4 regions of the Superficieibacter sp. BNK-5 genome follow, and region 3 is predicted to be linked to each of the others. Evidence: predicted binding sites of a transcription regulator. Region 3 holds the regulator's gene; each other region holds the start of a gene.
The links. The regulator LexA, encoded in region 3, represses DNA repair genes until DNA is damaged. The targets are predictions, from matches to a motif close to TNCTGTATGTACATACAGNA.
Positions count from the first base shown of each region.

Region 1: mutH (DNA mismatch repair endonuclease MutH) is a predicted target of LexA. The motif match lies at 5,358-5,377, and genes of this name have one in related genera.
Region 2: uvrB (excinuclease ABC subunit UvrB) is a predicted target of LexA. The motif match lies at 5,526-5,545, and genes of this name have one in related genera.
Region 4: rmuC (DNA recombination protein RmuC) is a predicted target of LexA. The motif match lies at 5,352-5,371, and genes of this name have one in related genera.

Region 1 covers NZ_CP179893.1:276,690-284,780, reverse strand. Annotated here, with positions in the region: gene aas (bifunctional acyl-ACP--phospholipid O-acyltransferase/long-chain-fatty-acid--ACP ligase) at 1-1,587, shown strand, start outside; gene lplT (lysophospholipid transporter LplT) at 1,580-2,779, shown strand; gene ACMGGS_RS01345 (NADP(H)-dependent aldo-keto reductase) at 2,922-3,962, opposite strand; gene ACMGGS_RS01340 (YgdI/YgdR family lipoprotein) at 4,086-4,304, opposite strand; gene mutH (DNA mismatch repair endonuclease MutH) at 4,435-5,130, opposite strand; gene rppH (RNA pyrophosphohydrolase) at 5,811-6,341, shown strand; gene ptsP (phosphoenolpyruvate--protein phosphotransferase) at 6,354-8,091, shown strand, end outside.
Region 2 covers NZ_CP179893.1:3,016,938-3,025,028, forward strand. Annotated here, with positions in the region: gene bioA (adenosylmethionine--8-amino-7-oxononanoate transaminase) at 1-508, opposite strand, end outside; gene bioB (biotin synthase BioB) at 595-1,635, shown strand; gene bioF (8-amino-7-oxononanoate synthase) at 1,632-2,789, shown strand; gene bioC (malonyl-ACP O-methyltransferase BioC) at 2,773-3,528, shown strand; gene bioD (dethiobiotin synthase) at 3,521-4,219, shown strand; gene ACMGGS_RS14505 (ABC transporter ATP-binding protein) at 4,185-4,901, opposite strand; gene uvrB (excinuclease ABC subunit UvrB) at 5,620-7,638, shown strand; gene pmrB (two-component system sensor histidine kinase PmrB) at 7,709-8,091, opposite strand, start outside.
Region 3 covers NZ_CP179893.1:893,116-901,206, reverse strand. Annotated here, with positions in the region: gene ACMGGS_RS04360 (maltoporin) at 1-583, shown strand, start outside; gene malM (maltose operon protein MalM) at 691-1,623, shown strand; gene ubiC (chorismate lyase) at 1,798-2,334, shown strand; gene ubiA (4-hydroxybenzoate octaprenyltransferase) at 2,309-3,184, shown strand; gene plsB (glycerol-3-phosphate 1-O-acyltransferase PlsB) at 3,315-5,735, opposite strand; gene ACMGGS_RS04335 (diacylglycerol kinase) at 5,865-6,233, shown strand; gene lexA (transcriptional repressor LexA) at 6,343-6,951, shown strand; gene ACMGGS_RS04325 (CsbD family protein) at 7,170-7,379, shown strand; gene zur (zinc uptake transcriptional repressor Zur) at 7,458-7,970, opposite strand.
Region 4 covers NZ_CP179893.1:1,036,706-1,044,796, reverse strand. Annotated here, with positions in the region: gene ACMGGS_RS05045 (sulfatase) at 1-1,076, shown strand, start outside; gene ACMGGS_RS05040 (GntR family transcriptional regulator) at 1,120-1,845, shown strand; gene ACMGGS_RS05035 (anaerobic sulfatase maturase) at 1,888-3,186, shown strand; gene ACMGGS_RS05030 (dienelactone hydrolase family protein) at 3,298-4,113, opposite strand; gene udp (uridine phosphorylase) at 4,368-5,129, shown strand; gene rmuC (DNA recombination protein RmuC) at 5,414-6,847, shown strand; gene ubiE (bifunctional demethylmenaquinone methyltransferase/2-methoxy-6-polyprenyl-1,4-benzoquinol methylase UbiE) at 6,914-7,669, shown strand; gene ubiJ (ubiquinone biosynthesis protein UbiJ) at 7,682-8,091, shown strand, end outside.

The sequences.
Region 1 (8,091 bases), 620 kb from region 3:
ATTATGATGGAAGCGCGTATGGCCGTGCGCCCGCGCGAAACGCTGTTCGAAGCGTTGCTTTCCGCGCAGTACCGCTTTGGCGCGGGTAAGCACTGCGTGGAGGATATTAACTTCCAGCCGGACAGCTACCGTAAGCTGCTGACCAAAACGCTGTTTGTGGGGCGTATCCTGGAAAAATACAGCGTCCAGGGCGAGAGAATCGGCTTGATGCTGCCTAACGCGGGTATCAGTGCCGCGGTGATCTTCGGCGCGATTTCTCGCGGCCGCGTACCGGCGATGATGAACTATACGGCTGGCGTCAAAGGGCTGACCAGCGCGATCACCGCTGCAGAAATCAAAACGGTGTTCACCTCGCGTCAGTTTCTCGATAAGGGCAAACTGTGGCACCTGCCGGAACAGCTTAAGCAGGTTCGCTGGGTTTTTCTCGAAGATTTAAAAAGCGACGTCACGACGGCTGACAAGCTGTGGATTTTTTCGCATTTGTTGATGCCGCGGCTGGCTCAGGTGGAGCAGCAACCGGAAGATGCGGCGGTGATCCTCTTCACTTCAGGTTCAGAAGGTAATCCAAAAGGCGTCGTTCACAGCCATAAAAGCATTCTGGCCAACGTCGAGCAGATCAAAACGATTGCCGACTTTACCGCCAACGACCGCTTTATGTCGGCGCTGCCGCTGTTTCACTCCTTCGGCCTGACCGTAGGGCTGTTCACGCCGTTGCTGACGGGCGCAGAAGTGTTCCTGTATCCGAGTCCGTTGCATTATCGCATCGTGCCGGAACTGGTTTACGACCGCAACTGTACCGTGCTGTTTGGCACCTCAACCTTTCTCGGCAACTATGCCCGCTTCGCCCATCCGTATGATTTCTTCCGCCTGCGCTATGTGGTAGCGGGCGCAGAGAAATTGCAGGAGAGCACGCGCCAGCTCTGGCAGGATAAATTTGGCCTGCGCGTGCTGGAAGGCTATGGCGTGACCGAATGTGCGCCGGTGGTTTCAATTAATGTGCCGATGGCAGCGAAACCCGGCACCGTCGGGCGCATTCTGCCAGGGATGGACGCGCGTCTGCTGGCGGTGCCGGGCATTGACGAGGGCGGAAGGCTGCAGCTTAAAGGACCAAATATCATGAGCGGCTACCTGCGGGTGGAAAACCCTGGCGTGCTGGAAGCGCCGACGGCGGAAAACCACAATGGTGACGTTGAAACTGGCTGGTATGACACCGGTGATATTGTCGCTTTTGACGAGCAGGGTTTTGTCCGTATTCAGGGCCGCGCTAAACGCTTTGCCAAAATAGCCGGAGAGATGGTGTCGCTAGAGATGGTCGAGCAACTGGCGCTGGCGGTATCGCCTGACAAAATGCATGCCACCGCCATTAAACAGGATGCCAACAAAGGTGAGGCGCTGGTGCTCTTTACCACCGACAGTGAACTGGCGCGCGACAAGCTGCAACAGCACGCCAGAGCGAATGGCGTTCCTGAACTGGCCGTTCCACGCGATATCCGCTTTATTAAACAGATGCCGTTACTGGGCAGCGGTAAGCCGGATTTCGTGACCTTAAAAAGTATGGTTGATGAGGCAGAGCACGCCGATGAGTGAGTCAGTACACACTAACACTTCGCTGTGGTCGAAAGGGATGAAGGCGGTAATCAGCGCTCAGTTCCTCTCGGCATTCGCAGATAACGCACTGCTTTTTGCCACCCTGGCGCTAATGAAGGAGCTGTTTTATCCGGACTGGAGCCAGCCTGTTCTGCAAATGGTGTTTGTAGGCGCTTACATACTTTTTGCTCCCTTTGTGGGACAAATTGCCGACAGTTTTGCCAAAGGACGGGTGATGATGTTTGCCAACGTCCTGAAACTGATTGGTGCGGGCAGCATCTGCTTTGGCATCAACCCTTTTATCGGCTATACGCTGGTTGGCGTGGGCGCGGCCGCTTACTCACCGGCGAAATATGGCATTCTCGGCGAACTGACTACCGGCGATAAGCTGGTGAAAGCGAATGGCCTGATGGAGTCGTCCACCATCGCCTCCATTCTGCTGGGGTCGGTCGCGGGCGGTGTGCTGGCGGACTGGCACGTGATGGCGGCACTTGGCGTCTGTGCCGTGGCCTATGCCGGGGCGATAGTCGCCAATGTGATGATCCCGAAACTCCCTGCTGCGCGACCGGGGCAATCCTGGCGCTTTACGCCCATGACCCGCAGCTTCTTTAGTGCCTGCCGGGTACTGTGGACTAACCCGGAAACGCGTTTTTCACTGGTCGGCACCAGCCTGTTCTGGGGAGCCGGCGTGACGCTGCGTTTCCTGCTGGTGCTGTGGGTGCCGGTCGCGCTGGGCATCGTGGATAACGCCACGCCAACCTATCTGAACGCGATGGTGGCGGTCGGTATTGTCGTTGGTGCGGGGGCGGCGGCGAAGCTGATCACGCTGGAAACCGTGGCGCGCTGCATGCCCGCCGGAATTTTGATTGGCGTGGGCGTGGTCTTCTTTGCTCTCCAGCATACGCAGTTGCCTGCTTACGGATTGTTGCTGCTAATCGGCGTCATGGGCGGCTTTTTTGTGGTGCCGCTGAATGCGCTGTTGCAGGAGCGCGGCAAGAAAACCGTCGGCGCGGGGAACGCTATTGCGGTGCAGAATCTCGGTGAAAACAGCGCCATGCTGCTGATGCTGGGGCTGTATTCGCTGGCGGTCAAAGTGGGTGTGCCTATTGTCGGCGTGGGCGTGGGGTTCGGTGCCATCTTTGCGCTGGCGATTACCGCACTGTGGATTTGGGGACGTCGCCGCAAAGGGTGAACGCAATGCCGGATGGCGCTGCGCTTATCCGGCCTGGGGGCATTACCTCTTCAGACACGGTGGGCGGTGTCGGGGGATGGTAATGCCGCGTAATCAGGCAGTTGTAGGCCCGGTAAGCGCAGCGCCACCGGGCATGTCACGCTTACGGTGCCGGATAGGTATACACCCGATGCACCGCCTCAATCTCCGCCAGCACTTCTTCGCTTAACTCAAGATGCAGACTTTCCACATTGGCCTTGAGCTGTTCCATCGTCGTGGCTCCCAGCAGCGTGCTGGCGACAAACGGCTGACGGCGAACAAAGGCCAGCGCCATTTGCGACGGATCAAGACCGTGGCGTTTAGCGATCTCCACATAAGCGGCAACCGCTTTCTGTGCCTGCTCGCCGCTATAGCGGGTAAAGCGGCTAAACAACGTATTCCGCGCACCCGCAGGCTTCGCGCCGTTGAGGTATTTGCCGCTCAGCGTACCGAACGCCAGGCAGGAATAGGCCAGCAGTTCCACGCCTTCAAACTGGCTCACTTCGGCCAGACCCACCTCATAACTGCGGTTAAGCAGGCTATACGGATTCTGAATAGTCACAATGCGCGGCAGATCGTGCTTATCCGCCAGATGCAAATAACGCATTACGCCAAACGCGGTTTCATTCGACACGCCGATGTAGCGAATCTTCCCGGCACGCTGATACTCGGTCAGCGCCTCCAGCGTTTCCAGTAGAGAAACCACCGGGGCGGAATCCGTCCAGCTATAGCCGAGTTTGCCAAAACAGTTAGTGGCGCGCTGCGGCCAGTGAACCTGATACAAATCGAGATAATCGGTTTGCAGCCGCTTCAGACTCTGATCCAGCGCTTCACGGATATTTTTACGATCCAGGGCCTGATTCGGGCGAATACCGCTGTCGCCGGTGCGACTCGGACCGCTCACCTTTGAGGCGATAACCAGTTTTTCTCGGCTGCCATGCTTCGCCAGCCAGTTGCCAACGTAGGTTTCCGTCAGTCCCTGCGTTTCCGGGCGCGGTGGAACAGGATACATCTCAGCGACGTCAATCAGGTTGATACCCTGACTCACGGCATAATCAAGCTGTGCATGGGCGTCGGCTTCGCTGTTTTGTTCACCAAACGTCATGGTGCCCAGCCCCAGGGTGCTAATCTCAAGCGAGCTGTGGGGGATACGGTGATAGTGCATAGCCGAATTCCTTTTTTATGTCACGTCAGGAGCTTCCCGACAAAGGAATATAAAAATGGCAGAGGCAAAGAGAAAGGGAAAGTAAAAAATCATAAAGGTCAGCGGATGGCTGACCTTCAGCGGTTAACGTTCAATAATCTGTGAAATTTCATCGCGGTTAATTTGTACCGAATTACCCTGCTGATCGTGGTAGCTCACCAGCCCGGTATCATTATCAACTTCCGGCTTGCCGTCGGTGAGGATCATCCGACCATCTTTGGTTGCCATGACATAGTCGCTGCTACAGCCTGACACTACACAGGCCAACCCTACAGCTGAAATCAATACTCCCCATTTTTTCACCGTTGTTCCCCTCATCTGACCGATACTGTTATCAGTCTAGTAATAACGCAAAAGGTCGGCAGAAAAAAAGCAGTAAAATCTTAAATCTTAATGATATGGACGCCGATCAAAAAAATCAGAGGGTTATGCCTTACTCACTGACCAGTAAAAAATGCCGCGCCAGCAGGGCGGCAGTAAAATTTTTCTTCAGATAGAAGCCGCGTGGCAGGGTAAGAATCGGTTCTCCGCGCGCGCCGATGGCTTCGGTCAACGCCCGGCTATTTGCTGCTTTCGGGCGTAGCTGTAGCACCTCGCCGTGACGGGCGGTAATACGCTCCACCTGACCCAGCACGATCAAATCCATCAGCTCTTCCCAGTCCATGCGTAACTGACTCTCTTCCTCTTCATTCGGCGTCCAGAGCAGCGGCGAACCGACGCGACGTTCGGCCAGTGGGATAGTGCGCTCACCTTCAACCGGGATCCACAGCACCCGCTTCAGCTTATGGCGAACGTGGCTGGTTTCCCAGCTTACGCCGCTATTGCCGGTCAGCGGCGCGACGCAGACAAACGTGGTCTCCAGTGGACGCCCGCGACTGTCTATCGGGATGGTTTTCAGCTCCACGCCCAGCGCGGCAAAATCCTGTTCCGGCTTGCTACCGGCGCTCGCGCCCAGCCAGACCTCCAGCAATACGCCGATCCAGCCTTTATCCCTTTTGAGATCCTGAGGAACAGGCAAACCCGCCAATGCCGCCAGTTCGCCAAGCGAGTACCCGGCAAGCCGCTGCGCCTGCATTAATAACTGCGCTTGCGTTTGTGGTGGAGCGATCAGCGGCGAGAACGATGACATAATCACAACCTTGGTTAAAAAATAAACAGTGATGTTACCCACTGTGCACAGAGTTTAGCTTTTTCTTTTTAGCGGCAACAGCCCTATGATTTTTAGCTATTTTTTTTCCATTATTTTGCCGATGACGGCGTCCAGAAAAGGGTTTTCCAAATCTGGTCACTGGCAATGAACAGGATCTTACACCATGTTATCCACAGAAAAATGGGATAACTGTTAAAAACCCGCACTACTGTTTCCATTTACAGCCTTGACGTAGGACGAAAATCGAATTTTTACACAAAAAGTGACTAACTTATTGGCACAATCTGTGGATAAAACCCACGCTGTTCGATCTTTCATCAGTGCGTTGATCCCCCGCGTGATATACATCACAATTTTGTTTTCCACACGGCGGATCTGTTAGTTAATCTGTTGAATATAGGCATTTAAATTTTGCAGCCTAAAAAAGCTTTATTCGGAGTAGTCTGGGTTTTCCCACGTTAATTCCATACTTCTTCACAACTCTATCCACAGAAAAAGTGCATAAAATTGCTGTTTATGCCCTTCGGCTGTTTATAACTTCAATAATTTTTGTGAGTTATTCAGTCGTTATCCGGTTATTCTCCTGTAAGAGAGTGGTTTACCGTTTCCGATGAGTGTGAAACAATCATTCACATTGAAGATTAGTTTGAGGTAGTCCGGTGATTGATGACGATGGCTACCGCCCGAATGTCGGTATTGTAATCTGTAACCGCCAGGGTCAGGTCATGTGGGCGCGGCGGTTTGGTCAACACTCCTGGCAATTCCCTCAAGGGGGAATTAATCCAGGAGAGACAGCCGAGCAGGCGATGTACCGGGAGCTGTTTGAAGAGGTTGGCCTGAGCCGCAAAGATGTGCGGATCCTGGCATCAACCCGCAACTGGTTGCGTTACAAGTTACCGAAACGTTTGGTGCGTTGGGACACAAAGCCGGTTTGTATCGGCCAAAAACAGAAGTGGTTTCTGTTGCAGTTAATCGGCAACGATGCGGATATCAATATGGATACCAGCAGCACGCCAGAGTTTGATGGCTGGCGCTGGGTCAGTTACTGGTATCCGGTACGTCAGGTAGTCTCGTTTAAACGCGACGTCTATCGTCGGGTGATGAAAGAATTTGCCGCTATGGTGATGTCGCTTCAGGAGAGTGTTCCTAAGCCGCAGCCCGCGCCGGCATGGCGACGTAAAAGAGGTTAAGCCACGCTTATTATGCTCACCCGATTACGAGAAATCGTTGAGAAAGTTGCCAGCGCTCCGCGCCTGAGCGAGGCGCTGGATATTCTGGTAACCGATATCTGCCTGGCGATGGAGACGGAAGTCTGTTCGGTCTACCTGGCCGATCATGACCGGCGTTGTTATTATCTGATGGCGACGCGCGGCTTAAAAAAACCGCGTGGTCGCACCGTTACGCTCGCCTTTGACGAGGGCGTAGTGGGGCTGGTAGGCCGTCTGGCCGAGCCTATCAACCTTGCCGATGCACAAAAGCACCCCAGCTTTAAATATATTCCTTCCGTAAAAGAAGAGCGTTTCCGCGCCTTCCTCGGCGTGCCGATCATTCAGCGGCGTCAATTGCTTGGCGTACTGGTGGTCCAGCAGCGTGAGCTGCGCCAGTATGACGAAAGCGAAGAATCTTTCCTTGTTACGCTTGCCACCCAGATCGCTGCGATCCTGTCGCAATCGCAACTGACGGCGTTATTTGGGCAGTATCGTCAGACGCGTATTCGTGCGCTCCCGGCATCGCCAGGCGTCGCTGTCGCCGAAGCGTGGATGGATACCACGCTGCCGCTGATGGAACAGGTTTACGAAGCCTCGACGCTGGATACCGCTTCCGAGCGCGAGCGATTAACCGGCGCGCTGGAAGAGGCTGCCAACGAGTTTCGTCGCTACAGCAAACGTTTTTCTGCCGGTGCGCAGAAAGAGACGGCGGCGATTTTCGATCTTTACTCACACCTGCTCTCCGATGCGCGTCTGCGCCGCGAACTGTTTGATGAAGTCGACAGCGGTGCCGTGGCCGAATGGGCGGTCAAAAAGATCGTCGAAAAATTTGCCGAGCAGTTTGCTGCCCTCACCGATGGTTATCTGAAAGAGCGCGCTGGCGATTTGCGCACGCTGGGACAGCGCCTGCTGTTCCATCTCGACGATACTATTCAGGGGCCGAATACCTGGCCCGAACGTTTCGTGCTGGTGGCGGATGAACTGTCGGCGGCAACCCTGGCTGAACTGCCACAGGATCGCCTCGCCGGGGTGGTGGTGCGCGATGGCGCGTCCAACTCTCATGCGGCGATTATCGTGCGCGCGTTGGGCATCCCTACCGTGATGGGGGCAGATATCCAGCCGTCGGTGCTGCATCGCCGCACGCTGATCGTCGACGGCTATCGTGGTGAGTTGCTGGTCGATCCTGAGCCGGTACTGCTGAAAGAGTATCAGCGCCTCATCAATGAAGAAAACGAGTTAAGCCGCATTGCGGAAGATGACGTTGAACGTCCCGCCGAGCTGAAAAGCGGCGAAAGGGTGAAGGTAATGCTTAATGCCGGTCTCAGTCCCGAGCATGAGCAAAAGCTGGGCCGCCGCATCGACGGCATTGGCCTGTATCGCACTGAAATTCCGTTTATGCTGCAAAGCGGATTCCCCTCGGAAGAGGAGCAGGTGGCGCAATATCAGGGCATGCTGCAAATGTTTAACGACAAGCCCGTGACGCTGCGCACCCTGGACATTGGCGCGGACAAACAGCTTCCGTATATGCCCATTAGCGAAGAAAATCCGTGCCTCGGCTGGCGCGGCATCAGGATCACCCTCGATCAGCCGGAGATCTTCCTCGTGCAGGTTCGCGCCATGCTGCGTGCCAATGCGGCGACCGGTAATCTCAGCATCCTGCTGCCGATGATCACCAGCATTGACGAAGTCGACGAAGCGCGGCGGCTGATTGAGCGCGCCGGGCGCGAAGTTG
Region 2 (8,091 bases), 2.1 Mb from region 3:
GCAGATACCCGTGCCACAGGCTGTGCATCGAGTTATCCGGATCGCATACCGACATCGCCCCAAAGGTATCGCCGTGATAGCCGTTACGGAAGGTAAGAAATCGCTGACGTGGCTCGCCTTTGGCCTGCCAGTATTGCAGCGCCATTTTCATCGCCACTTCCACCGCCACCGAGCCGGAATCCGCCAGAAACACGCACTCCAGCGGCTCAGGCGTCATTGCCACCAGCTTGCGGCACAGCGCCACCGCGGAAGGATGGGTGATGCCGCCGAACATCACATGCGATACCTGGTCGATCTGCGACTTCATCGCCGCGTTCAGACGCGGGTGATTATAGCCGTGGATTGCCGCCCACCAGGATGACATGCCATCCACCAGTTGCTCACCGCTGGCGAGCTGAAGCTCACAGCCCTGTGCGCTCACCACCGGGTAAACCGGCAGGGGGGAGGTCATCGAAGTATAGGGGTGCCAGATATGGCGTTTATCGAAGGCAAGATCGTCCGGTGTCATAATCGACTTGTAAACCATTTTGAAAAGTTTTAGGTTTACGAGTCTACACCGAAGCAGAAATTAACTAAACCCTTTGGAGAGGCCCGATGGCTCACCACCCACGCTGGACAATGTCGCACGTCACCAAACTTTTTAATAAACCGCTGCTGGATCTGCTGTTTGAAGCGCAGCAAATTCACCGTCAGCACTTCGACCCGCAGCAGGTGCAGGTGAGCACGCTGCTGTCAATCAAAACCGGGGCCTGCCCGGAAGACTGCAAATACTGTCCGCAAAGCTCCCGCTATAAAACAGGTCTGGAAGCCGAACGTCTGATGGAAGTGGAGCAGGTACTGGACTCGGCACGCAAAGCAAAACTGGCTGGCTCCACCCGCTTCTGCATGGGCGCGGCGTGGAAAAACCCGCACGAGCGCGATATGCCCTACCTGGAGCAGATGGTACAGGGCGTTAAAGCAATGGGCCTGGAAGCCTGTATGACCCTCGGCACTTTGGATGAAACGCAGGCGCAACGTCTGGCCTCGGCGGGGCTGGATTATTACAACCACAACCTCGATACCTCGCCGGAATTCTACGGCAATATCATCACCACGCGCACCTATCAGGAGCGTCTCGACACGCTGGAGAAAGTGCGTGAGGCCGGGATCAAAGTGTGCTCCGGCGGCATCGTCGGTCTGGGCGAAACGGTGAAAGATCGCGCCGGGCTGCTGATGCAACTGGCGAATCTGCCGACGCCGCCGGAAAGCGTGCCGATCAACATGCTGGTCAAGGTGAAAGGCACGCCGCTGGCCGATAACGAGGATGTGGATGCCTTCGACTTTATCCGCACCATCGCCGTTGCGCGCATTATGATGCCGACCTCTTACGTTCGTCTCTCTGCCGGGCGTGAGCAGATGAACGAGCAGACTCAGGCGATGTGCTTTATGGCCGGGGCGAACTCGATATTCTACGGCTGCAAACTGCTGACCACGCCAAACCCGGAAGAAGATAAGGATTTGCAACTGTTCCGCAAGCTGGGGCTGAATCCGCAGCAGACCCTGGTTCAGGAAGGCGATAACGAGCAGCAGGAACGACTGGAACAGGTGCTGCGCACGCCGGATACCGACACGTACTACAACGCGGCAACGGTATGAGCTGGCAGCAGCGAATTGATACAGCGCTAGCGGCACGCCGCGCGGCCAGCACCTTGCGACGCCGACAAGCGGTGGAACAGGGCGCGGGCCGCTGGCTTACCGCTGAAGGGAAACGGTATCTCAATTTCTCCAGCAATGACTATCTGGGCCTGAGCCAGTATCCGCAGGTGGTACAAGCCTGGCAACAAGGCGCGGCACGCTTTGGCGTCGGCAGCGGCGGATCGGGCCACGTTAGTGGCTACAGCTTTGCGCACCAACAGCTTGAAGAGGAGCTGGCGCAGTGGCTGGGCTACCCGCGCGCGTTGCTGTTCATCTCCGGCTTTGCCGCTAATCAGGCGGTGATTACCGCACTTGCTGCGAAAGACGATCGCATCGTCGCCGACCGCCTGAGCCATGCCTCGCTGCTGGAAGCCGCCAGCCTCAGCCCGGCGCAGCTTCGCCGTTTCGCCCATAACGATCCGGCGCAGTTGCAGAGCCTGCTGGCAAAACCCATTGGCGGGCAGCAGCTGGTAGTCACGGAAGGCGTTTTCAGCATGGATGGCGACAGTGCGCCGCTGGCTGAAATCGACCGCGTCACGCGCGCCGCCGGGGCCTGGTTGCTGGTGGACGACGCCCACGGCATCGGTGTCAGCGGCAATGGCGGACGCGGTAGCTGCCATGCACAACAGGTACAGCCGGACCTGCTTATCATCACCTTTGGCAAAGGCTTCGGCGTGAGCGGCGCGGCGGTGCTGTGCAGTGAACCGGTGGCGGAGTATTTAGTGCAGTTCGCCCGCCATCTCATCTACAGCACCTCCATGCCGCCAGCCCAGGCGGCGGCATTGCAGGCTTCGCTGGAGGTTATTCGTGGCGATGAGGGCCAGCAGCGACGCGAAAAGCTTCAGCAGCATATCGCGCTTTTTCGTCGCGGTGCGGCAGCGCTGACGATGGCGATGACGGATTCAGCCAGCGCCATTCAGCCGCTGATTATCGGCGACAACGCCCGCGCCCTGCGGATGGCGGAGGCGCTGCGCGAGCACGGATGCTGGGCCACGGCCATCCGTCCGCCTACGGTGCCTGAAGGGACGGCACGCTTGCGCTTAACGCTGACGGCGGCGCATGAAACCGACGATATCACCCGCTTACTGGAGGTGCTGGATGCCGCCAGTCGATAAACAGGCGGTGGCCGCCGCCTTTGGTCGCGCTGCGTCGGTCTATTTGCAGCATGACGATCTTCAGCGTCAGAGCGCCGCCGCGCTGCTGGCCGGGCTGGCTGAACGTCCTTTCCCACGCGTGCTGGATGCCGGATGTGGACCGGGCGGCATAAGCCGTTACTGGCGCGAGCAGGGCAGCCACGTCACCGCGCTGGATCTGTCGCCGCAGATGCTGGCCGAAGCACAACGTCAGGACGCCGCGCATCACTACCTGCGGGCGGATATTGAAGCTATGCCGCTGGCGGACGCGCAATTCGATCTTGTCTGGAGCAATCTGGCCGTACAGTGGTGTGAAAATTTACAGGCTGCGCTCAGCCAGCTTTACCGCGTGACCCAGCCGGGCGGACAGGTGGCATTTACCACTCTGGTTGCCGGATCGCTCCCCGAAGTCGCGCAGGCATGGCAGGCGGTAGACGGTCGTGCGCACGTTAATCGCTTCTTGTCTCCAGAGGCTATCCACCACGCGCTGTCCGGCTGGCGTTATCGCCATCACATGCAGTCGATCAGCCTGCGCTTTCCCGATGCCCTCAGCGCCATGCGCTCGCTAAAAGGAACCGGAGCCACGCATCTGCATGAAGGGCGGACGCATCACCCGCTGACCCGCAGCCAGTTACGTCAGCTTCAGCTGGCGTGGCCACAGCAGCAGGGCGTTTGTCCGCTGACCTATCATCTTTTTACAGGAATTATTGAACGTGACTAACCGTTTTTTTGTCACCGGCACCGACACCGAAGTCGGCAAAACCGTCGCCAGCTGTGCGCTGCTTCAGGCCGCCAGACGCCAGGGAGTGATTACCGCAGGCTATAAGCCGGTCGCCTCGGGCAGCGAGGCCACGGCGGAAGGGCTGCGTAACAGCGACGCGCTGGCGCTTCAGCGTAACAGCAGCCTGCCGCTGGGCTATCACCAGGTTAACCCGTACACCTTCGCTGAACCGACCTCGCCGCATATCGTCAGCGCCGATGAGGGACGCCCCATCGACGCGGCGGTACTCTCTGCGGGCCTGAGACAGCTGGAAGCGCTGGCGGAGTGGGTGCTGGTGGAAGGGGCCGGAGGCTGGTTTACGCCGCTCTCACCGACCCTGACCTTTGCCGACTGGGTGATAGCTGAAAAACTGCCGGTGATCCTGGTGGTAGGCGTCAAACTGGGCTGCATTAACCATGCCATGCTGACCGCGCAGGCCGTGCAGCAGGCAGGATTAACGCTCGCAGGCTGGGTGGCAAATGACATCACGCCGCCCGGCCGCCGTCATCAGGAGTATCTCGCCACGCTCAGGCGCGTACTGCCCGCGCCCATGTTAGGCGAGATCCCATGGATCGAACATGACGTGGAAACGTCCGATCCCGGTCAGTATCTCGATCTTAGCCTCCTTGTGTCGGGGTCATCCACTGTGTGAGTAGTTGCTGGTCAAGCTGGTTAACCTGTCCCTGCGCGACATTGCGGCCCTGATGCAGCAGTAAGAAGCGATCCGAAACGTGATGGATAAACGACAAATGCTGTTCTGCCAGCAGAATGGTCAACCCCAGCTCGCGTTTCAGGCGCAGGATAATCTCGCCCAGCTTATGTAAAAACGCCTGACCCGCGCCGCGCGTCGGCTCATCCAGGATCAGCAGGCGAGGGCGAGTGACCAGCGCATTCGCCAGCGCCAGCTGGTACTGATTCTCATCTGACAGCGTTGCCGCTTTCACCTGACGCAGAGCACAAAGCTCCGGGAACAGATCGTAGATCCCACTGTTTACCGCGCCATCCCCGCTGGCGGCGTGGGCGATATGCAAATTCTCCTCCACCGTCAGTTGCGAAAAAATTCGTCTCTCCTGCGACACATAGCCAATTCCCAGTGCGATCCGGTTTGGCGCAGAGAGCGGTAGCAAATCGCAAGGCGGGGCGTCATGGCCATGCCAATAAATACTGCCGCTCTCAATCGGCACGATGCCGGTTATGCAGTTAATGAGCGTGGTCTTGCCCATGCCCGGCAGCCCGATGACGCTGGTGCATTTTCCCGGCTGGAGTTCAAGCGTGATATTCCACAGCGTGTGCTGGCTTCCATAAAATTGATTTACAGCGCGCAGACTCAACATCGGTAGCTCCTCAATTCAGTTCGTGCGTTTCGACCATCAGGTATTGCAAAAGGCTTGCCAGAGACGGTCTGCGGCTTAAAAAAGGCACTTATTTCGGATAGCGCTGAGGATCCGGAGGAAAATAATGAGCATTTGGTCAGAGGCATGCACTTTGTCGGTGCCAGGGGCAGAGTGTAGTGGTGCAACAGTCCAGAAACTCTCAGCGTCCTTAAGCTGATAAAAGACAAAAAATAGTGGGAAATATTTTTTATGATCGCGTTTCATCAGCGGCTTCGGTTTTTGCCAGAGAGCGGTGGCTAAGGGCTGGCGCGAGTTATCCACTATTCCTGTGGATAACCTTGTGCATTAGAGTTAGAAAAGACGTGGTAAACGAGAGAATACGCGGCCTGCGGATGAATTGACGGCAAACGCGTCTTTTATGATATGTTTTTTATATTCAACGAGTTAAATAAAATCAACTAGTGCAAGAAAAGTGTCATCTGCTGCCATCAAACCGTCATGACATTGCTTGACAAAGTTAAAAAATGAGTTTTTTTGGGGATAACCCATTTCAGCTGGTATTTTCCCTGTCTGACGCTACGCTTTTGCTGATGTTTCCAGGGCAATGAGGCAAGATTTTACGCTTACTGTTTTTTTATCCAGTATAAATTGTTGGCAAAATCGCCAGCGACAGGTAAAATTATGCTCCTGCCCGCTTATTCCTTTCAGGTAGCCATTAATGAGTAAACCGTTCAAACTGAATTCCGCATTCCGTCCATCTGGCGATCAGCCGGAGGCGATTCGTCGTCTGAAAGAAGGGCTTGAAGATGGCCTGGCCCATCAGACGCTTCTTGGCGTAACGGGGTCAGGGAAGACGTTTACCGTTGCCAATGTTATCGCCGATCTTCAGCGTCCGACCATGGTGCTGGCACCGAATAAAACGCTGGCCGCGCAGCTGTATGGCGAAATGAAGGAGTTCTTTCCGGACAATGCCGTGGAGTATTTCGTCTCCTACTACGACTATTATCAGCCGGAAGCCTACGTTCCCAGTTCCGATACATTTATTGAGAAAGACGCGTCGGTCAACGAGCATATTGAGCAAATGCGTCTGTCGGCAACTAAAGCATTGCTGGAACGTCGTGATGTAGTGGTGGTGGCTTCCGTGTCGGCGATTTACGGCCTTGGCGATCCCGACCTGTATCTGAAAATGATGCTGCACCTCACCATCGGCATGATTATCAATCAGCGCGATATTTTGCGTCGTCTGGCGGAATTGCAGTACGCCCGTAACGACCAGGCCTTCCAGCGCGGGACGTTCCGCGTGCGTGGTGAGGTGATTGACATCTTCCCGGCGGAATCGGATGACGTGGCGTTGCGCGTCGAACTGTTCGACGAAGAAGTGGAACGTCTGTCGCTGTTTGATCCGCTAACCGGGCATATTGAATCGACGATCCAGCGTTTTACCGTCTATCCCAAAACGCACTACGTAACGCCACGCGAGCGTATTGTGCAGGCGATGGAAGACATCAAAGTTGAGTTATCTGACCGACGCAAGACGCTAATGGCGAATAATAAACTGTTAGAAGAACAGCGAATCACCCAGCGCACGCAGTTCGATCTCGAAATGATGAACGAGCTGGGCTACTGCTCAGGTATCGAAAACTACTCGCGCTACCTTTCTGGCCGTGGGCCGGGCGAAGCGCCGCCGACGCTGTTTGACTATCTGCCCGCGGACGGTCTGCTGGTGGTGGACGAATCACACGTTACCATCCCGCAAATTGGCGGGATGTATCGCGGCGACCGGGCGCGTAAAGAGACGCTGGTCGAGTACGGGTTCCGCCTGCCTTCCGCGCTGGATAACCGTCCGATGAAGTTTGAAGAGTTTGAGGCGCTGGCCCCACAAACCATCTACGTTTCGGCGACGCCCGGCAAGTACGAGCTGGAAAAATCCGGCGATGAAATTGTCGATCAGGTGGTGCGTCCTACCGGCCTGCTGGACCCGATTATTGAAGTGCGTCCGGTGGCGACGCAGGTCGATGATTTACTCTCAGAAATTCGCAAGCGCGTGGTGATCAACGAGCGCGTGCTGGTCACCACCCTGACCAAACGAATGGCAGAAGATTTAACCGAATACCTCGACGAGCACGGCGAGCGGGTGCGTTATCTTCACTCAGACATCGACACCGTCGAGCGTATGGAAATTATCCGCGATCTGCGCCTCGGCAAGTTCGATGTGCTGGTCGGGATCAACCTGCTGCGCGAAGGGTTGGATATGCCGGAAGTGTCGTTGGTCGCCATTCTGGATGCCGACAAAGAAGGTTTCCTGCGCTCTGAGCGCTCGCTGATCCAGACTATCGGGCGTGCGGCGCGTAATATCAACGGTAAAGCCATCCTCTACGGCGATAAAATCACCCCGTCGATGGAAAAAGCCATTAGCGAAACCGAGCGTCGTCGCGAGAAACAGCAGCAGTACAACGAAGAGCACGGCATCGTGCCGCAGGGCCTGAACAAGAAAGTGGTCGATATTCTGGCGCTGGGTGAAAACATCGCGAAGACCAAAGCCAAAGGCCGTGGTAAAGCGCGTCATCCGGTGGAAGAGGATGCAGCGTTGCCGCTGACGCCGAAGGCATTGCAGCAGAAAATTCACGAACTGGAAGCGAAGATGATGCAGCACGCCCGGGATCTGGAGTTCGAGGAAGCGGCGCAGGTTCGCGACCAATTGCACCAGTTGCGCGACCTGTTTATTGCCGCCTCGTAGGCTCGTAGGCTCGTAGGCCGGATAAGGCGAAGCCGCCATCCGGCATTATGGGGTTCCGGGGCTAAACGTATTACCCCCGTAGCGGTCTGAATTTCACCCAGGCCCGCGCGCCCGTCTGCGACTGGCGATTGTGCAAAAAAAACTGCGCGTCGTGCAACTGGGCAATACGCGTGACGATGCTCAACCCGAGGCCAATACCGCCATACCGGCTGTCCATACGCACAAACGCCTTGCTCAGCTCGCCGCCTTTCGATTCATCAATCCCCGGACCTTCATCTTCAACCACCAGCGTCGGCCCGTTTCCAGGCTCAATATGGACGACGATAACAGAGCCGACAGGACTATAACGATAGGCATTTTCCACCAGATTTCTGAGCACCACGCGTAACAGCGTGGCGTCGCCCAATACGGCGACCTGGCTTTCCACCGGCAATGTCAGATATTGCTGACGCT
Region 3 (8,091 bases):
CTTCAACAAATTTGTTCTGCAATATGCCACTGATGCGATGACCGCGCAGGGCAAAGGTATTCCGCAAGGCTCCTGGACCGATGATGACATCGCAACTGACCGTAACGTCAACAACGACGGTTCTCTGTGGCGTGTAATTGACCACGGTGCGATTACCCTTGCTGACAAATGGGACCTGATGTACGTCGGTATGTACCAGAAAGTCGATCGTGATGACGACCGTGGTACCGACTGGTACACCGTGGGCGTGCGTCCGATGTACAAATGGACACCGATCATGAGCACCCTGCTGGAAGTCGGTTACGACAACGTGAAATCGCAGGAAACCGGCGATCGTAACAGCCAGTACAAAATCACCCTCGCGCAACAATGGCAGGCTGGCGACAGCATCTGGTCTCGCCCGGCACTGCGTGTATTCGCGACCTATGCGAAGTGGGATGAAAACTGGGGTTATGCCAAAAACAGCAGCGGCGACATCGGTCGCTCAGCGATCAGCGACTCCACCGGTAACGGCCAGTTCTCCAACAGCCGCGGCGACGACGATGAGTTCAGCTTCGGCGCACAGATGGAAATCTGGTGGTAATACCGCATTAATCTGACATAAAGAGGGGCGCAAGCCCCTCAACGTCTTAAGGGTTGGCGCGCTATTGCCTGGCCACCGCTACACCCGGGTACTTTGAGGTGATAACAATGAAAATGAACAAAAGTCTCGTTGCACTCTGCCTGACGGCGGGGTTACTGGCAGCGGCTCCGGCAGTCAGCCTGGCTGAGGTCAACTACGTACCGCAAAACACCGCTGCCGCACCGGCTATTCCTGCCGCCGCCCTGCAGCAGCTCACATGGACACCCGTCGATCAGTCAAAACAGCAAACTTCGACCATCGCTTCCGTTGGGCAACGTCTTGACGTTGCGGGCATTACTGGCCCGGTTGTTGCCTATAGCGTGCCGGCGAATATTGGTGAACTGACCTTAACGCTGACCAGTGAAGTGAACAAACAAAGCAGCGTCTACGCGCCGAACGTGCTGATCCTCGATCAGAACCTGACGCCGTCAGCGTTTTTCCCCAGCAGCTATTTTACCTATCAGGAACCGGGTGTGATGAGTGCCGACCGCCTTGAAGGGGTGATGCGCCTGACGCCTGCGCTGGGACAACAGAAAATCTACGTGCTGGTCTTTACCACTGAAAAAGATCTCCAGCAAACCACCACGCTGCTGGATCCGGCAAAAGCCTACGCCAAAGGTATCGGCAACGCGGTACCGGATATTCCCGATCCTGTCGCTCGTCATACCACCGATGGCATCGTGAAATTGAAAGTGAAAACCAATAACAGCTCCAGCGTGCTGGTCGGCCCGCTGTTTGGTTCATCAAATCAGGGGTCGGTGACCGTCGGTAATACGGCAGCGCCTGCCTATAGCGCAACGGCCGCTGCGCCAGTTGCCGCGCCAGCCGCGAAAAGTGAGCCGGTTCTGAATGATACCGAAGCTTACTTTAATCAGGCCATTAAACAGGCTGTTGATAAAGGCGATGTCGATAAGGCGTTGAAACTACTTAACGAAGCAGAGCGTCTGGGGTCTACTTCAGCGCGTTCCACCTTTATCAGCAGTGTAAAAGGCAAGGGGTGATTGTTGCCCCACAATGCTGATGTTTAGGCTTAGCCTTTCGGTGCGTCCTTCGGGGCGCACTTTTTTTGCTGGCATCACCGTGTTACATATCTGTTGCGCTTTTGCATCTAACCCGCCCCCCATCACACTTTTCTGCGTTACAATGCTTTCAGGCTATGTACCGGAGAAACAGGCATGTCACATCCTGCGCTAACGCAATTGCGTGCGCTGCGCTATCTTGATCTTATCCCTCCGCTAAAATCCGCACTGCGAGAGTGGTTATTGCTGGAAGACTCGATGACCAAACGGTTTGAACAGCAGGGGAAAACGGTCAGCATCATCTTACTCCGCGAAGGGTTTGTTGGCCGGGAAGAGATTGCCGAAGAACAGGCACTGTTGCCGGATGAACCGCGCTACTGGCTACGGGAAATTATTCTTTGTGCAGACGACATTCCCTGGCTGGTGGGGCGCACCGTTGTGCCGGAGTCAACGTTAAACGGTCCTGAACTGGCGCTGCAAAAACTGGGTAAAACGCCGCTGGGCCGTTATCTTTTTACTTCATCAACCCTGACACGTGATTTTATCGAAGTCGGGATGAGCGACGATCTGTGGGGACGGCGTTCGCGGCTGCGGCTTAACGGTAAGCCCTTATTACTCACCGAATTATTTTTACCGGCATCACCGATTTACCAGAAGGAAGAGAGAAATGGAGTGGAGTCTGACGCAGAATAAGCTGTTGGCATATCACCGCCTGATGCGTACCGACAAACCTATTGGCGCGCTGCTGTTATTGTGGCCGACGCTATGGGCGCTATGGGTGGCGACGCCGGGCCTGCCACCGCTGTGGATCCTGGCCGTTTTTGTCGCTGGCGTCTGGCTGATGCGCGCGGCAGGCTGTGTGATTAATGATTATGCCGATCGTAAAATCGACGGCCATGTGAAGCGCACCGCCAACCGACCGTTGCCCAGCGGGGCCGTCAGTGGCAAAGAGGCGCGAATATTGTTTGCGGTGCTGGTGTTGTGCTCCTTTCTTTTGGTCCTGACCCTGAACCGGATGACCATCCTGCTTTCGGTTGCTGCGTTGCTGCTGGCGTGGGTGTATCCGTTTATGAAACGCTATACGCATTTGCCGCAGGTGGTACTGGGGGCGGCCTTCGGCTGGTCGATCCCGATGGCGTTTGCCGCCGTCAGTGAAACGCTGCCGCTGAGCTGCTGGCTGATGTTCCTGTGCAATATTCTCTGGGCGGTGGCCTACGATACGCAGTATGCGATGGTCGATCGCGATGATGACCTGAAGATCGGCGTGAAGTCGACGGCGATCCTGTTCGGGCAATACGATCGGCTGATTATTGGACTCTTACAGGTGGCAGTGCTGGCGCTGATGATCGCTATTGGCTGGCTGAATGGGCTGGGCAGCGCATTCTACGCGGCGGTGTTCGTAGCGGGCGTGCTGTTTGTGTATCAGCAGAAGCTGATTGTGCATCGTGAACGTGATGCCTGCTTTAAGGCGTTTATGAATAATAACTACGTCGGGCTGGCGCTGTTTGTCGGGCTGGCGGTGAGTTACTGGTCGTTCGCATAAGCCTTATTCGCGTAAACCTGCCGGGTGGCGGCTTCGCCTTACCTGGCCTACGAAAGCTGAAATTTCAACGGGTTATGACGTGTGGTTTGGATTCGCCGGGTGACGGTATCACCAACACCCGGCGTTTTTATCACTCGCCCTGCGCCGCGCTCTCAATCGTCAGGCGCACATCCGAGGTAATCAACTCTGCCAGCATCTGATAAACCTTCATGGTTTCTGCCGGTTCCGCATCTCCGGTATCGCTGATATAGCCCTCATCACGCAGCGTCAGCACCAGAGAGCTGAAGACCGCTTTATCGAAGAACTCCGGTGCGTTGATGCCGTGCAGCACGGACAAACGCTGTGCCACGGTGCGACTCTCTTTCTCCAGCGTGCCACGGTTGATCGACGGATTAGCGCTGAGCAGCCAGAAGGTAATCGCATAGCGCTGTAGCGTTTCACGCGCGCCTGCCGCCAGCAGTTGCAGCGTCCGGGCGCGGGCCGGATTGATACGGAATTCCGTTTCCTCGGGGGTAATCAGCCCCTGACGCGCCATCTCTGCCGTCAACGCGTCAATCACCCCTGCCACTTCGCGGGTATCCCAGCGCAGGAACAGTTCGGCTTTCAGCATCGGGTAAAGTAATTCCACATGGCGCAGCAGGGCGTCACGCGAAATCTGCCGGTGCTGAGTCACAATGGCGGCAATCAGCGATGGCAGCATCAGCATATGCGTGATGTTATTGCGATAGTAAGTCATCAGAACCGCCTGCTCGCGCGGCAGAACGATGATATCGCCGATGGTGTCTTTCTCGACCTGGAACTTATTCATCTGCAACGCATGCTCGATAAGTTCGTTAGCGGTGGCGACAGGCGCGGTAGAATCCGGCGCATAGGGCACATTACGTAACAGGTCGAGATAGCAATCCAGTTGCTGCGTCAGTTGCTCACGGGTCAGGGAGCGCTGACGGGAAGCCAGCAGCGCGGTACAGCACAGGTTCATGGCGTTAGCCGCCCCTGCATTGTTAATGCGCACCATCAGATCGGCGGCGATGCGGTTAACGGTCGGCGTTAGCCAGGCCGGGCGCACCGCTTCAATTGGATCGATGGATTCTCGCCACTCAGGCACATGGTGATTAAGGTAGGTCATCAGCGGCATTGGTTCGCCGAAGTTGACGTAGCCCTGACCGAGATTACGCAGCTTGCTCAAACCACGCATCATTTGCAGCAGGTTTTCTTTCTCTTTCGTCGCGCCACGCAGCTCTTTGGCGTAAGTGCCCACTTCCATCACATGCTCATAGCCGATATAAATCGGCACCAGAGTGATGGGGCGCGTCCCGCCACGTAGCATCGCCTGGATGGTCATCGACAGGGTGCCGGTTTTTGGATCCAGCAGACGGCCAGTACGTGAGCGACCACCCTCGACAAAATACTCAACGGAATAGCCACGGCTAAACAGCTCACCGAGATATTCGCGGAACACCGTCGAATAGAGCTTGTTACCCTTAAAGGTTCGGCGAATAAAGAACGCGCCCAGGCGGCGGAAAATCGGCCCGGCAGGCCAGAAGTTCAGGTTAATGCCCGCGGCAATATGCGGCGGCACCAGCCCCTGATGATAGAGCACGTAGGAGAGCAGCATATAGTCCATATGGCTGCGGTGGCAGGGCACGTAGACAATCTCATGACCATCATGCGCCAGTTGCCGCACGCGCTCGGCGTTATGCACGTTAATCCCTTGATACAGACGGTTCCACGTGAAGCCCAGAATACGGTCGGTCAGGCGGATCATTTCATAAGAGAAGTTAGCGGCAATCTCTTCCATCAGCGCAATCGCATTCTGCTGCGCTTTTTCATGAGAGATTTTTTTGCTGCGTGCTTCGTCTTCTACCGCGCGGGCAATCGCTTTGGACGCCAGAAGCTTATTAAACAGATCCTGACGGGCAGGCAGACGCGGTCCCACGGCAGCCAGACGCTGACGGGCAAAGTGCATACGCGCAACGCGTGCCAGCTTTTGCGCAATGATTTTATCCGTTCCGTGCTCGTCTGCCATACGCCGCAGAGAGACCGAAGGGGAGAAGCGGACAAAACTGTCGCGCCCCAGCCAGGACACGGCGAAAAACTTTTGTATGCCATTGAGCATGCGCAGCGGCGGATTAACCTCGCCCTTCTCACGCCCCGGTGAACGGCCAAACATCACCGACACCGGCACCATCTGCACGTCCAGACCCGGATTGCTGCGATGCAGATCCAGATAGTCATGGAAGAGTTTGATAGACTCTTCTTTCGGCGTGTAGTAGGTAAACACACGCGGTCCGCCGTGAATAAAGACGTAGCGCGGCAGCAGGGTGCCGTCGACCTCCAGCGGCTCCAGGGGATCGGGGAGATCGTGTGCCAGGCACTGCGTGCGCAGCGTCAGCAAATCCGCTTTTGAGTTATAAGGCAATACGTACATAATCGGGCGGGAGGTATCCAGACCCAATTCCTGCGCGGGTTCCGCCGGAATAGACTTGCTCTTTACCAGCACGCTTAATGGTAAATTCAGTAATTTGTAGTAAATTCGTGGCCAGCCGGACATAAACGATGTGAAGCCTCTGGTTAATCATGCAAATGCGCTGCAAGGATATCAGAAAGTGAACCGATTTTCTGAGCTTACGCAGGACGCGCGCTATATCATTGACGCTAATAATGTAAAAAGGTTCTTTTAATGGCCAATAATACCACCGGATTGACCCGGATTATCAACGCAGCGGGTTATTCCTGGAAAGGATTTCGTGCGGCATGGATTAACGAAGCCGCTTTTCGGCAGGAAGGCGTGGCCGCCATTGTGGCGATCATTATCGCCTGCTGGCTGGATGTGGACCCCATCACGCGTGTCTTGCTGATAGGTTCGGTGCTGCTGGTAATGATCGTGGAAATTTTAAACAGCGCAATTGAAGCCGTCGTGGACCGCATCGGCACGGAACGGCACGAACTGTCGGGCCGCGCCAAGGACATGGGATCGGCGGCGGTGCTGCTGGCGATTATCGTCGCGCTTATCACCTGGGTGACCTTATTGTGGTCGCATTTCCGCTGAAGGTCGCAAAAGTAGAAAAGTCTCTTATTTTTCGTGCCATTGGTGGTTCCAAAATCGCCGTTAACTGTATATACTCACAGCATAACTGTATATACACCCAGGGGGCGGAATGAAAGCGTTAACGGCCAGGCAGCAAGAGGTGTTCGATCTCATTCGGGATCACATCAGCCAGACAGGCATGCCACCGACGCGTGCGGAAATTGCGCAACGTTTGGGGTTCCGTTCCCCAAACGCGGCTGAAGAACATCTTAAAGCGCTGGCGCGGAAAGGGGTGATTGAGATTGTCACCGGCGCATCACGTGGTATTCGTCTGCTGATTCAGGAAGAAGAAGGTATTCCGCTTATCGGTCGCGTGGCTGCCGGTGAGCCGCTGCTGGCGCAGCAGCATATTGAAAGCCACTATCAGGTTGACCCGTCACTGTTTAAACCCAACGCCGATTTTCTGCTGCGCGTTAGCGGGATGTCGATGAAAGACATTGGTATTATGGACGGCGATTTGCTGGCAGTGCACAAAACGCAGGACGTGCGTAACGGTCAGGTTGTTGTCGCGCGTATTGACGAAGAAGTGACCGTTAAGCGCCTGAAAAAACAGGGCAACGTCGTTGAACTGCTGCCTGAAAATAATGAATTTTCACCGATTGTGGTTGACCTGCGTAAGCAAAACTTCTCTATTGAAGGACTGGCTGTGGGCGTGATCCGCAACGGCGAGTGGCTGTAATCTCGTCCTGATTTCTGCGGTACTGTGGGTGCCGCAGGATTTCCTCTTCATTTTCTGAAACCTTCCCGGCCTTATGATGCTTCACAGGGTTAAATATTCTTAATTCCCCGCAGGGTACAGGATCCTCATCTACACTTATTCTTACGTTCAGCAGAAAACATAGCTTATCTGGACGACAGAATTCGAATGATTTGTACCCCAACAATGAGGACATAATTATGAATAAAGACGAAGTCGGCGGTAACTGGAAACAGTTCAAAGGTAAAGCGAAAGAACAATGGGGCAAACTGACCGATGATGATATGACTGTCATCGAAGGTAAACGTGACCAGCTGGTTGGTAAAATCCAGGAACGTTACGGTTACCAGAAAGATCAGGCGGAAACCGAAGTAAAAGACTGGGAAACCCGTCACGATTACCGCTGGTAGTAGCGCACTCAGCTAACCCCTGAGAAGTCCTACCCGAAGGTACATGGAGGTACCACCCCACAAAGAGCCGTGCTGAAACTAGCGCGGCTTTTTCTTGCTTTGAATACTGTGGTCGTGATGACATTCGCCGGGATGACGACAGGCTTCAACCTCAGCACAATCTGCACACAGACCGTGTGCTTCGATCACATTATGACGTAAAGCAAATCCCATCCGCGCTGCCAGCGCATGCATGATATCTTCCACGCCATCGGCACCTTCCTCTTTCACGACGCCGCAGCGGTCGCAGATGAACATCGCCGAAGTGTGGTTGTGATCGAAGAGATGACACAACACGTAGCTATTGGTCGATTCCACCTTATGCACAAAACCCTGCTCAAGCAGAAACTCCAGCGCACGATATACCGTCGGCGGTTTGGCCTGTGGTTCTTTGTCGCGCAGCAGGTCAAGCAGATCGTAGGCGCTAATTGCCCCCTGTTGCAGGCTCATTAACCGCAACACTTCAAGGCGCTGCGGGGTCAGGCGCACATTGCGTTGCACGCACAGCTTTTCAGCTTGCGCTAACATCTCCTGCGAAGTGGTCTTGTCCATAGCGTCCTCGGGTGGGGTGGGCAGAAGCCTATTTTATCATGTTCTGCTGAAAGTCAGAAATGAAGGCTGTTTACATGGCAGTCTCACTCAAAAGACTGGTCATAACAGATTAGTACGGACT
Region 4 (8,091 bases), 140 kb from region 3:
CGCCCTATTATTTCGTTACCGAAAACGCTGAACGTAAGAGCCTGATCCAGAAATATTACATGGCGCTGTTGACCATGGTGGATGCGTATGTCGGCAAAGTGCTGGACTACATGGATCGTTACGATCTGTGGCGCGACACCCTGCTTATCGTCAATACCGACCACGGCTTCCTGCTCGGCGAGCACGAATGGTGGGGGAAAAATATTATGCCGCTGTACAACGAAGTGGCGAATATTCCCTGCTTTATCTGGCATCCGCAGTATGGCTGCGCGGGCGAATCGCGGCAGGCGCTGGCGCAAACCATTGATATTCCCGCGACGCTACTGGACTGCTTTGGTCTGGATAAACCGGCGGATATGCAGGGCGTGTCGCTGCTGCCCGTACTGCGCGACGACACGCCAGTGCGTGATTACGCGCTGTTTGGCTACCACGGCTGTCATATCAATATTACCGATGGCCGCGACGTCTATATGCGCTCGCCCGTTGAGCACGGTATCGACGGCCTGTACGAATATACGCTGATGCCGACGCGCATTAATCGCCGCTTTAGCCCGCAGGAGCTGCGAGAAACGACGCTGCATCCGCCGTTCAGATTCACTAAACAGTGCCCGGTGATGAAAATTCCTGCCGAGTCGGTGATGACGCGTGGGGCCGATCGTTTTGGGCATCGCCTGTATGATTTAAAGGCCGATCCGACGCAGCAAACCCAGTGCCATGACGAGCAGGCGGCGCGGCGACTGCGGGAGAATATGATTCGGATGATGCAGGAAAGCGATGCGCCTGAGGAACTGTATTCGCGCTATGGTCTGGATGATGCGCACAGCCCATTGTTAGGGCTGGACCCGCATCTGCTGCCGGAACTGGCCGCCTTTGCGCCGCAGGTACGCTATGGCCTTTTCGCCTTATTACAACATCTGGAAGGTAGCGGGCAGAACGCGCTGGCTGAAAGGCTGCGAACCCTCAGCCAGGTCAACTGGAATAAGGAAAATTTGTGGGCTTTCGTACAGAATGAGCTTCCGACGGAGCAGCATCCGGCTGTGTACTATAAGATGGCGTTAGAAATGCGACTCGATTGAGAGGGATCCCCGGCCCCGGCCGGGGAAAAGGAGTGCGGTATTAATGAAAGAAGAACTGGACTATTCTCGCGGCGCGAAGCCCTTATATGCCCAACTGTATGACATTTTGCTCTCCAGGCTGAAAGCGGGGGAATATAAGAAAAACGATATCCTTCCTACTGAAGCGGAGTTTGAAGAACGCTTTGGCGTGAGCCGGATCACGGCCCGGCGCGCGCTGGCAGAACTGGTAGCAAAAGGGCTGGTTAAACGGCAAGCAGGTATTGGTACCATGGTGATCAGTACCTCTGAAAAGCAGGCGATCAAAGCCCGTATTTGCCTTATCGACGGTCGTCAGCAGAATGCGATTTCACGTAATAACCTGAAACTGGAGTTTCGGCTGCCGCCAAAAGAGGTCGCAGAGGCTTTTGCCATAGGGGATAAAACGCGGCTTCAGTACCTTACCCGCACGATTTCCCGCCAGAATGAACGTCCGGCGCAGGTAAACTATATCTGGTTGACGTCGCGGCTGGAAAACCTGTCGCTGAATGATTTTGACGGCGGTTTGTATTGTTTTCTGGAGGAACGCAATGAAAATATCGACAGCTATCAGGACATTATCACGTCTGAACTACCCACTGATGAGGACTGCGCTATTTTGCAAATCCCGCCTTCCGAACCTTTACTGGTAAAAACCCGCAAAGGTTATAACGAGAGCAGAGAGCTGGTTGAATTTGCGGTTTCAAAACATATCGCCAGTAGTTATCAGTACATCGTTGAGAACAGCCGCTGATATCAGCACGCGCAACTCAACAGGTCACAGAGAGAATGAAGTATGGCTATCAACGGTTGTCACGTCATGGCAAAGCCAACGGGTTCAGTATGCAACATTGATTGCCAGTACTGTTTCTATCTTGAAAAAGAAGCGCTTTATCCGGAGCGCAACAAAAACTGGCGGATGTCGGATGAAACGCTGGAGTCCTACATACGTCAGCATATCGAGGCGCAAAGCGGTAACGAGGTGAACTTTGCCTGGCAGGGCGGTGAGCCGACGATGATTGGACTGCCCTTTTTCCGCCGGGTGGTAGAACTGTGCGAGAAGCATGCTAACGGCAAAAAAATCAGTCATGCCCTGCAAACCAACGGTATTTTGCTCAATCCGGAATGGGCGCAGTTTTTTGCCGAGCATCATTTTCTGATTGGTCTGTCCGTCGATGGCCCCGCACATCTGCATGATAAATATCGCGTAACGCGTTCAGGTAAAGGCACCCACGCGCAGGTGATGGCAGGCATGGCGCTGCTCAAAGAGTACAACGTTGAGTTTAATACTCTGACTGTGGTGGGCGCGCATAACGTCGCTCACGCCCGCGACGTGTACGAGTTTTTGTTGGCAGCCGGTTCCCGCTATATCCAGTTTATCCCGCTGGTGGAGCGGATGAGTACCGAAGCATCGCCGGTACTTAATCTGGTGATGCCCGGTGAGAGCGCGGCAAAACTGGCACCGTGGACGGTGCCCTCGTGGCAGTACGGCGAATTCCTTAACCAGATCTTTGATATCTGGGTGCGGCGCGATGTCGGAAACGTCTACGTGCAGATGTTTGATGTGGCGCTCTCGGCCTGGTGCGGCCAGCCGCCGGTGCTGTGCGTGTTTTCTGAAAACTGCGGCCATGCTTTCGCTCTGGAATCTAACGGCGATCTCTATAATTGCGACCACTATGTCTACCCTGAGCATATGCTGGGCAATATTCATCAGAAAAGTATTAAAGAGATGAATAACAGCGAGCAGGCCATTACGTTTGGTCGGGCTAAGCGGGAGACGCTGACCGCCGACTGTCGTAAGTGCGACTATCGTTTTGTTTGCCACGGCGGTTGTCCTAAACATCGTTTTGCCGTCTCGCCTTCCGGGCATCCTGGTCATAACTATCTGTGCGCAGGGTATGAACATTTCTTTCGCCACATCACGCGTAACATGAACATCATGAAGGATCTGGTCACCAACGGCTATCCGCCGCAGGCGATCATGCGTGTGCTGGCGCAGGAAAAAACGGTCAATGCGGGGAGTGTGAATCGTAACGATCCCTGCCCCTGCGGTAGCGGCAAAAAATATAAAAAATGCTGTGGGATGTCTGCCTGACGGTTACGAATAACACTTTAATATTGATGGTTTTGTAGGCCGGGTAAGGCGAAGCCGCCACCCGGCAAAACGGCGCACACAATAGCAACCCCAGGTTTACCACCAACCTCATTATTCCGCTTTTTTACCCACATAGCGGGCAAACCATGCCAGCATTTTCTGCCAGCCATCTTTCGCCGAGGCCTCATGGTAGCTCGGACGATAATCCGCATTAAACGCGTGCCCGGCTTCCGGGTAGACAATAATGTCCGCCGTTGCATTGGCGTCTTGCAGCGCCTGACGCATTCTCTCCAGGCTTTCCTGAGGAATACTGTTGTCCTGAGCACCATACAGGCCCAGCACGGGCGCACTCAGCTCGGTGGCCACATCCACAGGATGTTTCGGCGATTTTAACGTCTGATCGCCGACCACTTTGCCATACCACGCCACGGCAGCTTTAAGCTGAGGATTATGCGCGGCATACAGCCAGGTAATGCGTCCGCCCCAGCAAAAACCGGTGATGGCAAGGCGATGAGCGTCGCCGCCATTACGCGCAGCCCAGTTCGCGACATGGTCCAGATCGGCCAGCACCTGCGCATCCGGCACGTTAGCCACCAGCTCTTTTAACAGCGTGCCAACGTCATCATAAGCATTGGGATCGCCCTGACGGAAATAGAGTTCCGGGGCGACAGCCAGATAGCCTTCCAGCGCCAGCCGACGACATAAATCGCGGATATGCTCATGTACGCCGAAAATTTCCTGCACTACGATAATGACAGGCAGCGCACCTTCCGCGTCTTTTGGCCTGGCGTGATAAGCGGGCATGTGCTCGCCCTGTGTCGGGATAGTGGTTTCACCGGTCGCGATAGCGTCTTCAGGCGTGCGAACAATGGTGGAAGCATGGGGTGAGGCCGCGGGTGCGAAACCCGGCTGATTATCAGTAGTCATGGCATTCTCCGTACCCAGTATTAGCGCAGAGTTAACTATAGACTCCACGTTAACAATTCACCGCATCAGATGCCGATTCGAAATGTCACCTGAACGACGCGTTAGGTTTGTTAATGTGATCAATATCACTATTTTATGGAAATGAACTGCAATAAGTTTCTACATGAGTGACTGTGGTCACGAAATAATCCCGGTCACTTCTGTAAAGTACCTTTTTGCTTCTTCTGACAAACTGACCCACAGAGGAGTTTTTTATGTCTAAGTCTGATGTTTTTCATCTCGGCCTCACCAAAAACGATCTACAAGGGGCTACGCTGGCTATCGTCCCTGGCGATCCAGAGCGTGTGGAAAAGATCGCCGCGCTGATGGATAAGCCGGTCAAGCTGGCATCCCATCGTGAATTTACCTCCTGGCGTGCAGAACTCGACGGTAAAGCGGTTATCGTGTGTTCAACCGGTATCGGCGGACCTTCTACGTCTATTGCCGTTGAAGAACTGGCGCAACTCGGCATTCGTACTTTCCTGCGCGTGGGGACCACTGGCGCGATCCAGTCCCATATTAACGTTGGCGACGTTCTGGTGACCACGGCTTCCGTGCGTCTGGACGGTGCCAGCCTGCACTTCGCGCCGATGGAATATCCGGCAGTGGCTGATTTCGCCTGTACTACCGCGCTGGTGGAAGCGGCGAAGGCGGTTGGCGCGACAACCCACATTGGCGTAACCGCCTCTTCCGACACGTTCTACCCAGGCCAGGAGCGTTACGATACGCATTCAGGGCGTGTGGTAAGCCGTTTCAAAGGCTCAATGGAAGAGTGGCAGTCCATGGGCGTGATGAACTACGAAATGGAGTCAGCCACGCTGCTGACCATGTGCTCCAGCCAGGGCCTGCGTGCCGGGATGGTTGCTGGCGTGATTGTTAACCGCACCCAGCAGGAAATTCCGAATGCGGAAACCATGAAACAAACCGAGAGCCATGCGGTGAAAATTGTGGTTGAAGCCGCTCGCCGTCTTCTCTGACAAACGTTATACCGTGGAATATGCCTGGCGGTGCTGCGCTTGCACAGGCCTACGGGTTACGAATAACTTATTGATATTTTCTGTTTTTGTAGGCCGGGCAAGGCGAAGCCGCCACCCGGCAAAACGGCTCGCACAATAGCAAAACCTGGTTTGTCATCAACCTCAAGGGCCGACATGTTCGGCCCTTTCTTTTTGCGTAACGCTTCGCAGAAAAACCTTTTAAGCTGGACGTTTATACAGCAAAGCCGTATTTTGCAGGGTGAATGAGTTATGCAGGAGGGTGAATGGACAGCGCAATCATTATCAGCGTACTACTGATGCTGGCAGGGATCGTCGTCGGCTGGCTGGCGGCAAGCTATCGTGCCGCGCAGCAGCAGGCCGAGATCCTTGCGGAGCAGCGGGAGGTTTTTGGTGAACTGAGCGCCGCAAAGCAGCAGCTTGCCCAGCACAGCCACTGGCGCGACGAGTGCGAACTGCTGAATAACGAGCTGCGTAGCCTGCGGGAAATCAACACCTCGCTGGAAGCCGACCTGCGCGAAGTAACGACCCGCCTTGAAGCGTCTCAGGACAAAACCCGCCAGATGGTCAACAGCGAGCAGCGGCTTAACGAGCAATTTGAAAACCTCGCCAACCGAATTTTCGAGCACAGTAATCGCCGGGTGGATGAGCAAAATCGCCAGAGCCTGCATGGCTTACTGACGCCGTTGCGTGAGCAACTTGACGGTTTTCGCCGCCAGGTGCAGGACAGTTTTGGTCAGGAGGCGCGAGAGAGGCACACTCTGGCACATGAAATTCGTAACCTCCAGCAGCTTAACGCGCAAATGGCGCAAGAAGCCCTTAATCTCACGCGCGCCCTGAAAGGCGATAACAAAGCGCAGGGAAACTGGGGAGAAGTGGTGCTGACTCGCGTCCTGGAAGCCTCCGGCCTGCGTGAAGGCCATGAATATGAAACGCAGGTGAGCATCGAAACCGACACCCGCTCGCGAATGCAGCCGGACGTCATCGTGCGCCTGCCGCAGGGCAAAGACGTGGTCGTCGATGCCAAAATGACGCTGGTGGCCTATGAACGTTACTTCAACGCGGAAGAGGATTATACCCGCGAGGCAGCGCTCCAGGAACATATTGCCTCGGTACGCAATCATATTCGCCTGCTGGGGCGTAAAGATTATCAGCAGTTGCCGGGGCTGCGCAGTCTCGACTATGTGCTGATGTTTATCCCCGTTGAACCGGCATTTTTGCTGGCCCTTGACCGCCAGCCGGAGCTGATTACCGAAGCGCTGAAAAACAACATTATGCTGGTCAGCCCGACCACGCTACTGGTGGCGCTGCGCACCATTTCCAACCTGTGGCGCTACGAACATCAAAGCCGCAACGCGCAGCATATCGCCGAGCGTGCCAGTCGCCTGTACGACAAAATGCGGCTGTTCGTTGACGATATGTCGTCGGTGGGGCAAAGCCTCGATAAAGCGCAGGACAACTATCGTCAGGCGATGAAAAAACTGACCTCCGGGCGCGGTAATGTGCTGGCACAGGCAGAAGCTTTTCGCGGGCTTGGCGTGGAGATCAAGCGCGAGATTAATCCGGATTTAACCGAGCAGGCGACCGCTCAGGATGAAGAATTTCGACTACGCTCAGGAGCGGACGCCGATGACGAGCGCGAATTCTCTGCGGAAAATACCGGGATTCATGAGCTAAACTCCTTCTCTCGCGGCGGTTGAGTCATAGGGTAAACGTTCTTGATCTGTTACACTTTACGAACAATTTCTTGATAAGCAGGCCTTAAGATGGACGAGAATTCTCAGGATACGACGCATTTTGGTTTTCAGACTGTCGCCAGCGCACAGAAAGCTGACATGGTGGCACATGTATTCCATTCCGTTGCCGCAAAATACGATGTCATGAACGATCTGATGTCGTTCGGCATTCATCGCTTATGGAAGCGTTATACCATCGATTGTAGTGGTGTGCGTCGCGGGCAAACCGTGCTGGACCTGGCGGGAGGAACCGGCGATCTTACGGCAAAATTCTCCCGTCTTGTCGGTGAAACCGGCCGCGTTGTGCTGGCGGATATTAACGACTCTATGCTGAAGATGGGACGCGAAAAGCTGCGTAATCTCGGCGTCGTGGGCAACGTTGAATACGTTCAGGCCAATGCCGAAGCGCTGCCTTTCCCGGATAACACCTTTGACTGCATCACCATCTCCTTCGGCCTGCGTAACGTGACCGATAAAGAAAAAGCGCTGCGCTCCATGTATCGCGTGCTGAAACCGGGCGGACGTCTGCTGGTGCTGGAATTCTCAAAACCGATTATCGAGCCGTTAAGTAAAGCCTATGACGCTTACTCGTTCCATGTCCTACCGCGCATCGGTCAGATGGTGGCGAACGATGCAGAAAGCTACCGTTATCTGGCTGAATCCATCCGTATGCATCCCGATCAGGAGACGCTGAAGGCGATGATGGAAGAGGCGGGGCTTGAGAACGTGAGCTATTACAACCTGACGGCAGGTATCGTCGCGCTGCATCGTGGCTATAAGTTTTAACAGGAGAGCGTAATGCCGTTTAAACCCTTAATCACTGCGGGTATCGAAAATGTCCTCAACGCGTTCCTGTGGCGTGAACGCGGTCTGAAACCTGCCCGCCAGCGTCTACAGGGAAAAGTATTACGCGTTGTGCTGCAAGAGTTCTCCTCGCCGTTGGTGCTCAGTTTTAGCGAACGTCAGATTGATGTGCTGGGTGAGTGGGAAGGTGAGGCGGACTGTACGGTGATTACTCGCCTGAATGTGCTGCCAAAACTGCGCGACCGCCAGCAGCTTACCGCGCTTATCCGCAGCGGTGAGCTGGAAGTGAACGGCGATATTCAGGTGGTGCAAAACTTTGTCGCCTTGAGCGATCTGGCCGAGTTTGACCTGGCGGAGCTGCTGGCTCCGTGGACAGGCGATATTGCTGCCGAAGGCGTCAGTCG